One region of the Blastococcus sp. SYSU DS0539 genome, then DNA from elsewhere that is predicted to be linked to it. Evidence: riboswitches for the same ligand, from Rfam matches in the RefSeq annotation. Region 1 holds a riboswitch; the other holds the start of a gene.

The links. Region 1 has a riboswitch for cyclic di-AMP ahead of ACI790_RS09965 (hypothetical protein). Riboswitches for the same ligand answer to the same signal wherever they lie in the genome.
Region 2: linked by a shared signal. The riboswitch ahead of ACI790_RS12040 (NlpC/P60 family protein) and the one ahead of ACI790_RS09965 (hypothetical protein) in region 1 are both predicted to bind cyclic di-AMP.

What each region holds. Positions count from the first base shown of each region.
Region 1 covers NZ_JBJHAF010000006.1:169,389-176,350, reverse strand. Annotated here, with positions in the region: gene ACI790_RS09980 (saccharopine dehydrogenase family protein) at 1-952, shown strand, start outside; gene ACI790_RS09975 (DNA-directed RNA polymerase subunit alpha C-terminal domain-containing protein) at 1,000-1,596, shown strand; gene ACI790_RS09970 (bifunctional 3'-5' exonuclease/DNA polymerase) at 1,642-3,306, shown strand; cyclic di-AMP (ydaO/yuaA leader) riboswitch at 3,475-3,622, shown strand; gene ACI790_RS09965 (hypothetical protein) at 3,891-4,778, shown strand; gene ACI790_RS09960 (SDR family oxidoreductase) at 4,833-5,579, opposite strand; gene ACI790_RS09955 (hypothetical protein) at 5,697-6,011, opposite strand; gene ACI790_RS09950 (serine/threonine-protein kinase) at 6,131-6,962, shown strand, end outside.
Region 2 covers NZ_JBJHAF010000008.1:144,735-151,696, reverse strand. Annotated here, with positions in the region: gene ACI790_RS12050 (glycosyltransferase family 4 protein) at 1-466, opposite strand, end outside; gene ACI790_RS12045 (M48 family metallopeptidase) at 463-1,743, opposite strand; gene ACI790_RS12040 (NlpC/P60 family protein) at 1,839-2,921, opposite strand; cyclic di-AMP (ydaO/yuaA leader) riboswitch at 2,939-3,117, opposite strand; gene ACI790_RS12035 (hypothetical protein) at 3,304-3,621, opposite strand; gene ACI790_RS12030 (D-alanyl-D-alanine carboxypeptidase family protein) at 3,711-5,456, opposite strand; gene ACI790_RS12025 (DEDD exonuclease domain-containing protein) at 5,652-6,962, shown strand, end outside.

The sequences.
Region 1 (6,962 bases):
GTACGGCCTGCCGGTGGTCGAGGCCTGCGCCCGCGCCGGCACGCACTACGCCGACCTGACCGGTGAGGTGCTGTTCGTCCGGGACGCCATCGAGCGCTGCGACGACGTCGCGAAGGAGACCGGCGCGCGCATCGTCCACGCCTGCGGGTACGACTCCATCCCCTCCGACCTGAGCGCGATGCTGCTCGCGCGCCGCGCCCACGAGGACGGCGCGGGCGGCCTCCGCGACGTCCAGCTGGTGGCGACGGCCCGGGGCGGGTTCAGCGGCGGGACGATCGACTCGATGCGCGCCCAGCTGGAGGCGGTGCAGGACGACCCGGCGCTCCGCCGCCGGCTGACCGACCCCTACGCGCTCAGCCCCGACCGGGACGCCGAGCCGGACACCCGCCAGCCCCGGGACGCCGTTCCGCCGTCGCGGACGCCCGACGGCCGGTGGACCGCGCCGTTCGTGATGGCCTCGTTCAACACCCGGATCGTGCGACGCAGCAATGCGCTCCAGGACTGGGCCTACGGGCGGTCCTTGCGCTACGGCGAGGTGATGGGCTGCGGACGCGGTCCCCTCGGTGCCGTGACCGCCGCCGGGGTCACCGCCGGCCTGGCCGGCACCCTGGCGGCGATGGGGTTCGGGCCCACCCGTGCCCTGCTGGACCGCGTGCTGCCGGCTCCCGGCAGCGGCCCGAGCGAGTCGGTCCGGGAGAAGGGCTGGTTCCGCATGGTCGTCGAGGCCGGGACCGAGGACGGCCGCCGGTACCGGGCGACCGCGGCCGGGCAGGGGGATCCGGGGTACGCGGCGACGGCGGTGATGCTCGGCGAGAGCGCCCTCGCGCTGGCGCTCGACGGCGACCGGCTGCCCGACCGGGCCGGCTCCCTCACGCCGGCCACGGCGATGGGCGAGGTGCTCGTCGAGCGGCTGCGCGCCGCCGGCCACACCTACGAGGTGACCGCGCGCTGAGCAGCGGCGTCGGCGGCCCCGGACCGGCGTGGCTAGGGTTGGCGAACATGCCGATCAGCTCGCCGGACGACCCCGTGGCCACCATCGAGGGCCTCGGCCTGCCCGGGCGCGCCGTGACCGCGTTGACCCGCGCCGGGATCACCGACGTCGCGGCGCTGGCCGCGCTCACCCGGCGCGAGCTGAGCGCGATCGCCGGACTGGGCCCGGGCATGGTCGCCGCCATCCGGGCCGTCGTCCCCGAACCGCCCACGCGCCTGCCCGGGGCGGGCGGCCCGGGCACCCCCGCCGCCGCCCCGGCTGCGGCCGACGCGGGGTCCGCGTCGGCCGAGGAGGAGTCCCCGGCCGCCCCGAGCATCCCGTCGTTCGACTCGCTGCGCGGCCCGCGCCGGCGGTCGGCGGTCGACCTCCTGCTGCCGGACGCACCGGCCCCGGAGACCGGGTCTCCGGAGGTGCCGTCCCCGGGGACAGGGTCGCCCCGGCCGTCGCCGAGCCGCCCGCCGTCCGCACGGCCGGCGCCCGCCGCACCGGCCGGCCCGGCGCCCGTGCGGCCGCCCGACTACGCCGATCTCCTCCGGCTGGGAGTGCACGTCGCCCGGGCCGTCCTCACCGCGCCGGCCCGCTGCCTGCGCCGGCTGCTCGGCTAGGGCCCGTTCCCGGGCGGCGTCGGTGACGTCGGCCAGACTGCGGGGGTGCAGCTGGTCGCGCTCCGGCGCCGCGGGTCCGCGGTGGAGGCCGCGGCGCTCGCCGCCGACGGGGCGACGGCGGCGGTCACCCGCGTCGCGGCCGACGACCTCCCCGCGCTGGTCGGGGAGCGGGAGGCCGCAGCCGAGCCCGTCCGCTGGGTGTGGGACGACACCACGCGCTGGTACCCGGCGCTCCTGGCGGCCGGGGTGCGGGTGGAGCGCTGCACCGACCTGCGGCTGACCCACGCCATCCTGCGGCGGACCCCGTTCGCCGACCAGGAGCTGCTCGCCGGTCCGGACACCGCCGGCTGGGACGCGCTGCAGCCGGTCGCCGCGGCCGACCCGGCGCTCTTCCCGCCCGCCGACCCGGCCGACCTGCTCGACCCAGCGGCGGAGCACCGGCGGCAGCAGGCGGCCCTGGCCGCCTCGCCGCAGCGGAACCGGCTCGCGCTGCTGCTGGCCGCGGAGTCCTCCGGTGCCCTGGTGGCCGCCGAGATGACGCACACCGGTCTCCCCTGGCGGGCCGACGTGCACGAGCGCCTGCTGACCGGGCTGCTCGGGCCGCGCCCGGTGGCCGGTGGGCGCCCGGCGGTGCTCGAGCGGCTGCTGGTGGAGATCCGCGCGGCGCTGGGCGCCCCCGGGCTCAACCCCGACTCGCCCGCCGAGCTGCTGCGGGCGCTCCAGCGGGCCGGTCTCCCGGTGGCCGACACCCGCTCGTGGACCCTGGAGCAGGTGGACCACGCGGCCGTCCCGTTCCTGCTCGAGTACAAGAAGCTGATGCGACTGCTCACCGCCAACGGCTGGAGCTGGCTGGAGACCTGGGCCCGGGCGGGGCGGTTCCGCTCATCCTTCCTGCCCGGCGGGGTCGTCACCGGGCGGTGGGCGTCGAACGGCGGGGGCGCGCTGTCGGTGCCCACGGTCATCCGCCCGGCGGCGGTGGCGGACGACGGCTGGCGGTTCGTCGTCGCGGACGTGGCCCAGCTGGAGCCCCGGGTGCTCGCCGGGATGAGCGCCGACACCGCGATGGCCGAGGCGGCCCGCGCCACAGACCTCTACGAGGGCATGGTCGCCGGCGGGGCGGTGGCCACCCGGGCGGAGGCCAAGCTCGGCATCCTGGGGGCGATGTACGGCGGCACCCGCGGCGAGAGCGGCCGGATGATGCCCCGGCTGGCCCGCCGCTACCCGCGCGCCATCGGGCTGGTCGAGGAAGCCGCCCGGGCGGGGGAGCGGGGCGAGGTGGTGCACACCCTGCTGGGCAGGGGATCGCCGCCGCCCAGCGGGGCGTGGGCGCAGCGCGCGGTGGACCTCGGCGAGCCCGCGGAGCAGCCGGGCTCGCGGGAGGAGCGCGACCGGGCCCGCCGCGCCTGGGGTCGGTTCACCCGCAACTTCGTGGTCCAGGGCACCGGCGCGGAGTGGGCGCTGTGCTGGCTGGCCGACCTGCGCAACCGGCTGTGGCGGCTGGGCGGCGACGGTCCGCTGGAGAGGCGGCCACACCTGGCGTTCTTCCTGCACGACGAGGCCGTCGTCCACGCCCCCGAGGAGCTCGCCGACGACGTGGTGGAGGCGGTGCGGGCCGCGGCGTCGACCGCCGGGCGCCTGCTGTTCGGCACCTTTCCGGTCGACTTCCCGCTCGACGTCGCCGTCGTCCGGTCGTGGGCGGACGCCGGCTGACCCGGCACGGCCGCTACACCGCCGACGGGCCGGCGGCCGGTCTGCGACACACCTCACGCACGGGAAATAACCCGCAGCCGTTTGTCACGTATGCATAACGGCGGCTACCGTGGCCAGGTCCGCCCGGTCGCCACGTCCCCATCCGGGGAGTTCGGTCGGACGCCGCCGAGTCGCCCGCTGCCATCGTGCCGCGGGTGAGCCGGGGACCCACCGCAGCACTGGGGTGAATCGCGCGCCGAGCACGTCGCGGCGCGGGTAGGGCGACTTCCACGCCCGAATCCGTCAGCTAACCCGGTAGGCGGCAACGGAAGAAACGGAGAGCCGCCGCATGGCGCGCCCTTGCACCGCCGCACGTCCTGGCGCCACCCGGCACCGCCGCATCCGGGTCGGCCCGCGGACCTGATCGTCCGCGCACCCGGCGTCCGGCCTGCCGGCCCCCACCTCCGAGCACTTCCCGCTCGACCGGCTCCTCGCCGTCTCCCGGTGGTCCGTCCGGCCGGCCCGACGCCCGCGCCCTGCTGCCCGCATCCCGTCGCGGCCCGCTCTCCGGCCGGCCGCGTGACCCCCTCGGAGCACCGCCACCCATGAACCCCCGCACCACCACCTCCGGCCGCCGCCGGCCGCCCACGGCCGTCCGCCGCCCCGCCCTGTACCTGGGCGTCGCCGCCGCCGGCGCGGTTCTGGTCAACGCCCTCGTCGGTGTGAACCCGGCCGCGCAGGCCGAGGCCGATCCGCCGCAGTCGGTCAGCGTCGCCCAGGAACTGGGGCTCAGCGCCCAGTCCGGTCCGATCGACGTGACCGAAGACCTGGCGCCGCTGCAGGACCTCGCCGCCAGCCGCAGCACCCGCGACGCCGAGCAGGCCGCGGCCCAGCAGGCCCAGGCCGCCGCCGACCAGGCCGAGCTCGACCGGCAGCAGGCCGAGGCGGAGGCCGCCGCCCGCGCCGAGGCCGAGGCGAAGGCCAAGGCGGAGGAGGAGGCCGCGGCAGCCGCCGCCGCCGCCGCCGCCGCCGCGGCAGCCGCCGCCGCGCCCGCAGCCCCCGCGGCCGCGAGCCCGCGCCAGCAGGCCCCGGCCGCCGCCTCTGCCGCCGCCTCGGTGGCCGGCTCGGCGGTCGCGCGCATCAGCAACACCGCCGGGAGCCACCGCCCGCAGGTGCAGGCCGCGGCCGACGCCGTGGTCAGCAACGTGCCCGGCGCGGCCGGCATCACCCTCGGCGGTACCCGCCCCAGCGCGGCCGACCCGGGTGGCCACCCGTCCGGCCTGGCGCTCGACTACATGGTCATGTCCAACGCGGCACTCGGGGACGCGATCGTCGCCTACCACCGGGCGCACTGGGCCGAGCTCGGCGTGGACTACCTGATCTGGCAGCAGCGGATGCTGTCGTCACCGGGTGGCTCCTGGCAGGCGATGGAGAACCGCGGGAGCGCCACGGCCAACCACTACGACCACGTGCACGTCAACTACCAGGGCTGACCGCCGGTGCCCCGGGCCCCGTCGGGCCCGGGGCCGGGTGGGTCCCGGACGTCGTCAGGTCAGCCTCCGGACGACCGAGAGTGGCAGCACCCGCATGGCCAGGCCGATCGGCACCCAGGGCCAGGCAGGCACGTAGGCGCTCCGCCGCCGGGCCTCGATCGCCGCGACCATGGCGCGCACGCCGGTCGGGGTGTCGACCATGAACCGGGTCCGCTGCTGCACGTGCTGGTTCATCTCCGAGCGGATGTAGCCGGGGTGGACGACCGACACGTCCAGGCCGGGGATGCGCTCCGAGCGCAGCCCCTCGGCGATCGAGGCGACGCCGGCCTTGGTGGCGGCGTAGGTCGTCATGGACCTCCGCATGCCGCGCAGCGCCGACATCGACGAGATCAGCACCAGGTGCCCGTGCTGCTGGCGGCGGAAGATCTCCAGGGCCGCCTCGATCTGCGCGAGCGCGCCGACGAAGTTGGTCATGGCGGTCTCGCGGTTGACGTCGGCCCGGCCGGTGCCCAGGGGGGCGCCCTTACCGAGGCCGGCGTTCACGACGACCCGGTCGATCGTGCCGAACGACCCGGCGAACCGGGCGAAGACGGCCGGGACCGCCGCGGCGTCGGTGACGTCGAGCGCCGCCGTCTCCACCCGTCGGCCGGTGGCCGAGCGGATCTCGGCGGCCAGGTCGTCGAGGCGGTCCGTGCGCCGGGCGCACAGGGCCAGGTCGTACCCCAGCCCCGCGAACTGGCGGGCCATCTCCTCGCCCAGGCCGGAGCTCGCGCCGGTGACGAGGACGGTGCCGGTGCTCACGCGGTGGTCCGCGTGAAGTCGTCGCGCGCCTGCCCGGCGCGGTGGAGGGGGAGGTCGATCATGCTCGGACGGTACGAGAGCCCGGTGCCCTCCTCCCGACCGGCTCCGCCCGCCCGGTCAGTCGGGCCCCGTGGAGAGCGAGGAGCCGGCCAGCGCGGGCGACCGGAGCAGCGGCAGCGGGGAGCCCGTCCGCGCCACGGCGGCGTCGAGGTGGTCGGCCAGCAGCTGCCGGCCCGCGGGCGACAGGCCGGTCACCGATCCGGCGTCGACTGCGTCGATCCGCACCGGTTCCCGTCCGTAGCGGGTGAGGAACGCGTCGACGACGGCGTCGTCGACCTCCCCGGCGAGGCACAGCACCCGGCCGCCGGCGGTGTTCAGCAGCCGGACCACGCCGCGGACCTGCGGGAACGGTCGGGAGGGGGGTGGCTGCACCGGTCCAGTGTGCCTTCCCGGCGACAGCGGGGTTCAGGTCGGGCCCGAACGGGCACTCACGAGAGGTACGGGACGACGGCGGGGACGACCTCGCGGGCATCAGCACGAGGGGACCGGGAGTGACCACGGCCGAGACCAGCCGGCAGATCCTCGGCGACCGCTACGAGCTGCGCGACCTGATCGCCGTCGGTGGGATGGGCGAGGTCTGGCGCGCGCGCGACGTGCTGCTCGACCGCCCGGTGGCCGTCAAGATCCTGCGCAGCGAGTACGCCGACGACTCGGTGTTCGTGGCCCGGTTCCGCACGGAGGCCCGGAACGCCGCCAGCCTGAGCCACCCCAACATCGCCGCCGTCCTGGACTACGGGGAATCGACGGCCGAGCGCACCGGTGAGCACCTCGCCTACCTCGTGATGGAGCTGGTCGACGGGCCGCCGCTCTCGGCGCGGCTGGCGGCGGAGGGCTCGCTCGAGACCGATGCCGCCCTCTCGCTCCTCCGGCAGGCCGCGGCCGGCCTCGCCGAGGCGCACCGGGCCGGTGTGGTGCACCGCGACGTCAAGCCGGCCAACATCCTGCTCACCTCCGACGGCACGGTGAAGCTGACCGACTTCGGCATCTCGTGGTCGGCGGGCAGCGTGCCCCTGACCCGTACCGGTCAGGTGATCGGCACCGCCCAGTACATGTCGCCCGAGCAGGCCAGGGGCGAGCACGTGGGCCCGGCGAGCGACGTCTACGCCCTGGGCCTGGTCGGCTACGAGTCCTTGTCCGGGCACGCCGCCTTCGACGGTGACAACCCGGTGACCGTCGCGCTCAAGCAGGTGCAGGAGCACCCCGAGCCGCTGCCCGCGGAGCTGCCGGAGGACGTCCGCGCCCTGATCGACGCCGCGCTGGCCAAGGATCCCGACGACCGGCTGCCCGACGGGAACGCCTTCCTGCACGCCGTCGAGGAGACGA
Region 2 (6,962 bases), on a different contig from region 1:
TGCCGAGCGCCGGCGCGAGCCGGTCCCGGGTGTACTCGCTGATGTAGGTGACCACGTCGAGGCCCGCGGCGATCCGCTGCATCACCTGGCGGCTCCCCGGCAGGGCGACCCAGCCCGTCTCGTGCCCGTGGGTGGCGCCGACGAGGTGCCGCACGCCCGCCGCGCGCAGGGTGGGGGCCAGCAGGCCCAGCGGTGCGGCCGCACCGAAGAACGCGGTGTCGCAACCGAACCGGTCGACGAGTTCGACGGCCGCCCGGGCGGTGGCCCGCGTCGGCAGCAGCATTCCCGTCGGGCGGCGCACCACGGGGTACGGCAGCGCAAGGTCGTGCTCGGCCGAGCCGGGCGAGTCCGACGCCAGCACGACCAGCGAGTCCGGCGGACGGCGGGCGAGCAGCGCCGCGACGAACGTCTGGATGCCACCCTGCCGGGGCGGGAAGTCGTTCGTGACGACCAGCGTGCGGGTCATGGTCCCTCCAGGAGCAGCCAGTCCTCGGCCATGGCGATGCGCTCGGCCGCGGTCGGGTGGCTGCCGAAGAACCAGTGCCAGGCGGCCGGCGGATCGGGGTCGGCGAGGTTCGACGTCGCCAGCCGTTGCTGCATGCCGATGAAGGCCTCCGGGTCCCGGGTGAGGTCCAGGGCGCGGAGATCGGCCCGTTCCTCGATCTGCCGGGACACCAGGTTCTGCACCGGGGTGGCGATCAGCCCGCCGACCGCCACCAGGAAGAGCAGCAGCGGCACGACGCGCGGATCGCCGGGTGAGTCCGCGCCCGCGCGCCGCACCAGGCGCGTCGACGTCAGCAGCCATCCGGCCAGCGCGGTGGCCGCCCCGGCACCGAGGGCGCCCATGAGCGTGCCGGTGAGCACGTCGTCGGTGGCCACGTGCCCGAGCTCGTGGGCGACGATCGACTCGATCTCCGCGTCCGGCAGCTCGGCGAGCACCGTGTCGTACAGGACGATCCGCCGGGTCGACCCGAAGCCGGAGACGTAGGCGTTCAGGGCCGTGGTCCGGCGCGAGGCGTCGGAGACCAGGACGTCCTGCACCGGGGTGCCGTTCTCCTCGGCCAGCGCGAGCAGCTCGGTGCGCAGCTCGCCAGCCGGAAGCGGCGTGAAGGTGTTGAACGCCGGCTCGATGACGACCGGGTAGAGGAACGAGCCGACGACGACCAGCGCGGCCGCCGCCCCCCCTGCCCAGGCCCACCAGGTGCGCGGGGCCCGGCGGACCAGCCACAGGACGGCGAGGACGACCGCGGCGCTGATCGCCGCGCTGATGGCCACCGAGACGGCGACGTCGCGCAGCCAGAGCCCCCACCCGCGGGTGGAGAGGCCGTACCGGTGCCGGACGGTCTCGGCGTAGGCGGACACCGGGAGGGTCACCAGGCGACCGACGACCACGAGGGCCGGCACCCCCACCAACACCTGGACGAACCACCGGCCGCCGAACGGTGCGGCCACGGCACGCACCAGCCGCCCGCCGAGCCGGGTCAGGCCGAGGGCCGCCGAGACGGCCAGGCTCAGCGCCAGGGAGAGCAGCGAGGCGGGGCGGAGCGCGGCCGCGAACGCCTCCGCCCGGTCCAGCTGCGCGGGAGGCAGCCCCGCGGAGGGGTCGGGAGCCGTGTAGCCGCCGGGCGGCTCGGGCAGCACGTCCCACGGCGTGCGGACGGCGATGGCGACGGCGAGGGCGATCCCGAGCACGACCGCCGTGACCAGCGCGGCCCGAGCGTCTGGCCGCCCTCCCCGGTTCACCCGGCCGATCCTAGGTGCGCCGTCCCGCTCGCCCGGGAGACGGCGAGGGCCGGCGACCTCCGAAGAGGTCGCCGGCCCTCGTGGCACGGATGCCGTCAGCCGGCGATCCGCCGGGCGCCGTTGTAGCCGCCCATCGAATCCACGCCGGCCACCTTCACCGGCTGGCCGGAGGTGGAGGCGTGCACCATCTGGCCGTTGCCGATGTACATGCCCACGTGGCTGACCGGGCTGTAGAAGAACACCAGGTCGCCGGGCTGCAGCTCGCTGCGGGAGACGGCCTTGCCCATCTGGGACTGCGACCTGCTGGAGTGCGGCAGGGTCACGCCCGCGGCGGCGTAGGCGTAGGACGTCAGCCCCGAGCAGTCGAAGGCGTTCGGCCCACCGGCACCCCAGACGTAGGGATCGCCGAGCTGGGCCAGGGCCGTGTTCACGGCCACCTGGGCGGCGGCGCTGGGAGCGATGACGCCGCTGGGCGCCGGCGCCGGCAGGCTGTCGCCGCCGTGGGCCCGGGCCACCTCGGCCTGCTGCGGCGCGGTGAGCGCGTCGTACCGCCGCTGGTAGTCGGCGATCCTCGACTCGAGGTCCTCCTGCTTCGCGGCGATCTCGTCCACCACGCGCTGGGCGTCGGCGGCGGACGCTGCGGCGGCGTCCCGGGACTCCTCCGCGTCCTCGGACGCCAGCGACGCCTCGGAGAGCACCGCGTTGGTGTGCCCGGCGATCGCGTCGAGGGTGCCGAGCTGGGACACCAGCTGGTCAGCGGAGTCGCTGGACAGCAGGATGTCGAGCTGCGACATGCCCCTGCCGGTGTAGGCGCTGCGGGCGAGCCGGCGGATCTGGCCGTCGAGGGCGTCGAGCCGGACCTGGGCCGCTGCGGCCGCCTCGGTCGCCGCCTCGGCGTCGTCCCGGTGGCGGTCCAGGGCGACCCGCGCCTCGTTCAGCTCCTCGGAGGCGACCTCGAGCTCATGGCTGGCCCGGGCCACCTCGGCCGCGACCTCGTCGGCCGTGCCGGGGACGGCGCTCGCGGCGCCGGGGAGGACGGTGACGGTCAGGGCGGCGGCGGCGCCGACCAGCAGGCCGGAGCGGAGGGGGCCGAAGCGGCGGGCGCTCGACGAGCTGCGCCGGCCGGCGGCGAGAAGCTGTTCGGGGGCGTGCGTCAGTAGTGCGTGAGGGGTCGCCACGTGCGGCGGCTCTCCGTTTCTTCCACTGCAACCGCCGACCGAGTTAGCTGACGGGTTCGGGCTGGGAAGACTGGCCCTATCCCCCACGGGCCGGCGAACCGGCCGCGGGAGAACTCACCCCAGAAGTGCGGTGGGTCCCCGGTACACCCCGGGCGCCGGTGCTGCACGCCGCGCGGTGATTAGGCGGTGTCCGGTCGAGGCCATCCATCGACGGATGACGACCACCCGGCCGAACGGCGACGACCATAACGACCGTGATGCGCCTGTGACAAACGGCAACAGCTGACACGTGTGTGGCGGGCGTCCCGCCCGGCACGGCGCGCCTACCTGCGCATTCACCCGGTCGGGTGAACGCCGGGCCACCCCGACGGGCACGGATCGATCAGCCCGTGCGCCGTCCGGACCCCTCGCCGCCGTGCCCGTCGGAGCCGTCCGGATGCCGCAGGGGTGGCACCAGGCCACCGTCGGCCAGCGCCCGCACGGCCCGGCGCTCGACGTCGTCGAACTCCACCACCACGCCTGGCGGCGGCACCACGACGTCCTCCGCGGCCGCCGCCGACCCGCCCCGGGCGCGGCCGGTCATCGGGACCACCACCGGGTCGGTCCCCTGCCATCCCGGTGGGGCGCCGAGCAGGACGGTCACCACGCAGTCGGCGCAGCCGGTCCCCCGGACGGTGCAGGTGTCGCAGTCGATGAGCATCGCTTCTTCTCCTCCGTGAGTCGTTCCGCACGGTAGGAGGAGACACCGACATTTCCGCCGCGCCGCCGTCCGGCGCGCGCCCGGGGGGCTCAGGTGCCCGCGTACTCCCAGTGCCAGGGCTCCTCGCGCCCGTTCCCGGGATCGGCCCAGGTGGGGTGCAGGAAGCCGAACCGGCCGGCGTTTGCCACCATCCAGGCGTACTGCGGCGTGCCGAAGGTCTGGACGCCGCCGCACAGGTCCACGGCGAGACCCCAGCCGTGGTTGCTCGTGCCGGGGATCGCGGCGAGGGCCGGCTTCTCCCCGTACAGCCGCACCTGGCCGGCGTAGCTGCGGTAGGAGTCGGTGAGGCAGAGCGGAACCCCGAACGCGGACGTGAAGGCGGTGGCCATGGCCCGGTACGCCGCCGCCGCGTCGCAGCGCAGCGAGTGCCCGCCGACGCCCAGCGGGCACATCGCGCTGGGCGGGATGAGCCCGTTGGGGTACCCGCCCCAGGCCCGGCCGCCGTCGTAGCTCGGCGGGTAGACGGTGTTGCCGCACTCGGTCCGCAGGGCGCCCGCGGCCGGCCCGGGGACGGGGACGGCGGGCCGCCGGCCCAGGCTCGGCCGGCCGACGGCCAGCACCTGGTCGGCCGGCAGGGTCCGCACCACGACGGCGCCGGCCCGGGCGTCGGCGGCGAGCATCGTCCGCGGGTCCAGGGCGATCCCCACGTGTCCGAGCCCGGCCTCGCCGGAGCCGAGGAAGACGAGGTCTCCGGGGAGCACGTCGGCGGCGGCCACGGGGGTGGTGGTCGCGAACAGCTCGCCCTGCGTCGCCGGCAGCGGGACGCCGGCCCCCTGGTACGCCGCCTGCACGAGGGTGCCGCAGTCCCAGGAGTCGGGCCCCGCCGTCCCCGGGGCGTACGGCCGGCCCAGCGCCTCCATCGCCGCGCTCACCGCCGCCAGCGTCTCGGCGGGCAGCACCAGCAGCGAGGTCGGCTGCCCGGGCAGCTGCGCCACCCCGCGCTGGGCACCACCCCCGGTGGCCCCCACGGGCGCCAGGCGGTCCGGCAGGCCGCGCGCCGGGTCGCGCAGCGCGGCGGCCGGCAGGCCGTCGACGCCCGCGGCGCGCAGCTGGTCCACGTAGGCCCGCCAGCTGGCCGCCGTCTGCTCGTTGACCTCCACCTGCTCGCGCTGCAGCCGGGCCAGCTGGCGATCGACGACCTGCAGCGCCTCGTCGAGCTCCGCGGTGACCGCGTCCGCGGACGCCTCAAGCTCGGCGACCCGGGCGCTGACCTCGTCGGCCCGCGCCTGCGCCTGCTCGAGCGCGGCCCGGGCCCGCTGCTGCCGGTCCAGGGCGTCCCGCCGGTGCCCCTCCGCGATCCCGATGATCTCGGCGGCGTGCGCGTCGACGGCGGCGAGGAACCCCATGGCGGAGAGCACTTCACCGGGATCGCCCGCGCTGAGCAGGAGGGTCAGCGGGGTGAGCCCGCCGCCGTCCCGGTAGACGGCCGAGGCGTAGCCGGCCACCTCGCGCTGGAAGCCGGCCAGCACGCCCTGGGCGTCGGCGAGCACCGCCTGCGCCTCCTCCACCCCCACCTGCGCCTCGGCGAGCGCCGCGCGGGCGGCGACGACGTCGTCCTGCCGTGCCCGGAGGTCCTGCTGGACCTCGGCGGCGCGCCGCTGCAGCCGGTCCAGGTCACGGCTGTCCAGCACGCCCGAGGTGCCGCCCGGCTGGTCGCTGGGCGCGGCGGCCACCGGCCCCGCGGGCAGCAGCAGCACCGCGCAGGCCGCGAGGACGGCCACCACCGTCCCGCGCCGCGCCGCGGCGGCGAGCCGCGACCAGGTGCGCGCGAGCATCGTGTTCCCTTCCCCGATCCGGGCCGGCGGCGGTGCGGGCGGCTCCACCGGCACGAATGTTGTCCCGCGCACCCCGCAGAAGCCAAGTGGCGGGGCGACCGCGGGGCCCGGCACCCCCCGGTCGGGGGGTGCGGGACGGCCGGCCGGCGGCGCGCGTCCCCCGGACTGTCAGCACCCCGCCCTAGCGTCCGCCGCGTGCCACCCACCGCTCCGCCGCGCTACCAGCAGGTCTCCATCGCCGACGTCGGGACGCCGCTGGCCCAGGTGACCTTCGTCGTCGTCGACCTCGAGACGACCGGCGGCTCTCCGAAGGACAGCGCGATCACCGAGATCGGCGCGGTGAAGGTCCGCGGCGGCCAGGTGCTCGGGGAGTTCCGGACACTGGTCGACCCCGGCCACGAGATCCCGCCCTACATCAGCGTGCTGACCGGCATCACCTCCACGATGGTCGCGACGGCGCCGCGCATCGGCGCCGTCCTCCCGGCCTTCCTCGAGTTCGCCCGCGGGGCGGTGCTGGTCGCGCACAACGCCCCGTTCGACCTCGGGTTCCTGAAGGCGGCCTGCGCCGAGAGCGGGCTGGCCTGGCCCGCCGCGGCATCGGTCGACACGGCCGTCCTGGCCCGGCGGCTGCTCAGCCGCGACGAGGTTCCCAACTGCAAGCTGGCGACCCTCGCCCCGTACTTCTCGGCCACGACGTCGCCCACGCACCGGGCGCTCGACGACGCCCGCGCCACGGTCGACGTCCTCCACGGCCTCTTCGAGCGGCTCGGGCCGCTGGGCGTCACCACTCTCGAGGAGCTCACCGGCCTGACCCGCACGGTCGACCCGGAACGCCGCCGGAAGCGGCACCTCGCCGACGCCGTGCCGCACGGCCCCGGCGTCTACCTCTTCCGCGGCCCCCGGGACGAGCCCCTCTACGTCGGCACCTCCACCGACCTGCGCAGCCGGGTCCGCAGCTACTTCACCTCCGGCGAGCAGCGCAGCCGGATCACCGAGATGGTCGGGCTGGCCCAGCGGGTGGACGCCATCCCCTGCGCGCACGCGCTCGAGGCGGCGGTCCGCGAGCTGCGGCTGATCGCCCGCCACAAACCCCGGTACAACCGCCGTTCGCGGTTCCCCGAACGCGCGCTGTGGGTGCGCCTGACCGAGGAGCCCTTCCCCCGGCTCTCGGTCGTGCGGCGGGTGCGTCCCGACGCCGGGGTCTTCCTCGGGCCGTTCCCGGACCGGCGAGCGGCCGATGCCGCGGTGGCGGCCGTGCACGAGGCGCTGCCGCTGCGGCAGTGCACCGCCCGCCTCTCCCCGCGGACCCCGGTCAGCGCCTGCGCGCTGGCGGACATGGGGCGCTGCGGCGCCCCTTGCACCGGTGCGCAGTCGGTACCGGAGTACGCCGACGTGGCCGGCGTCTTCGCCGCCGCCGTGGCCGCCGACCCCCGGCCCCTGCTCGCCCCGCTGCTGGAACGGGTGGACCGGCTGGCCGCCGAGGAGCGGTACGAGGACGCCGCCGTG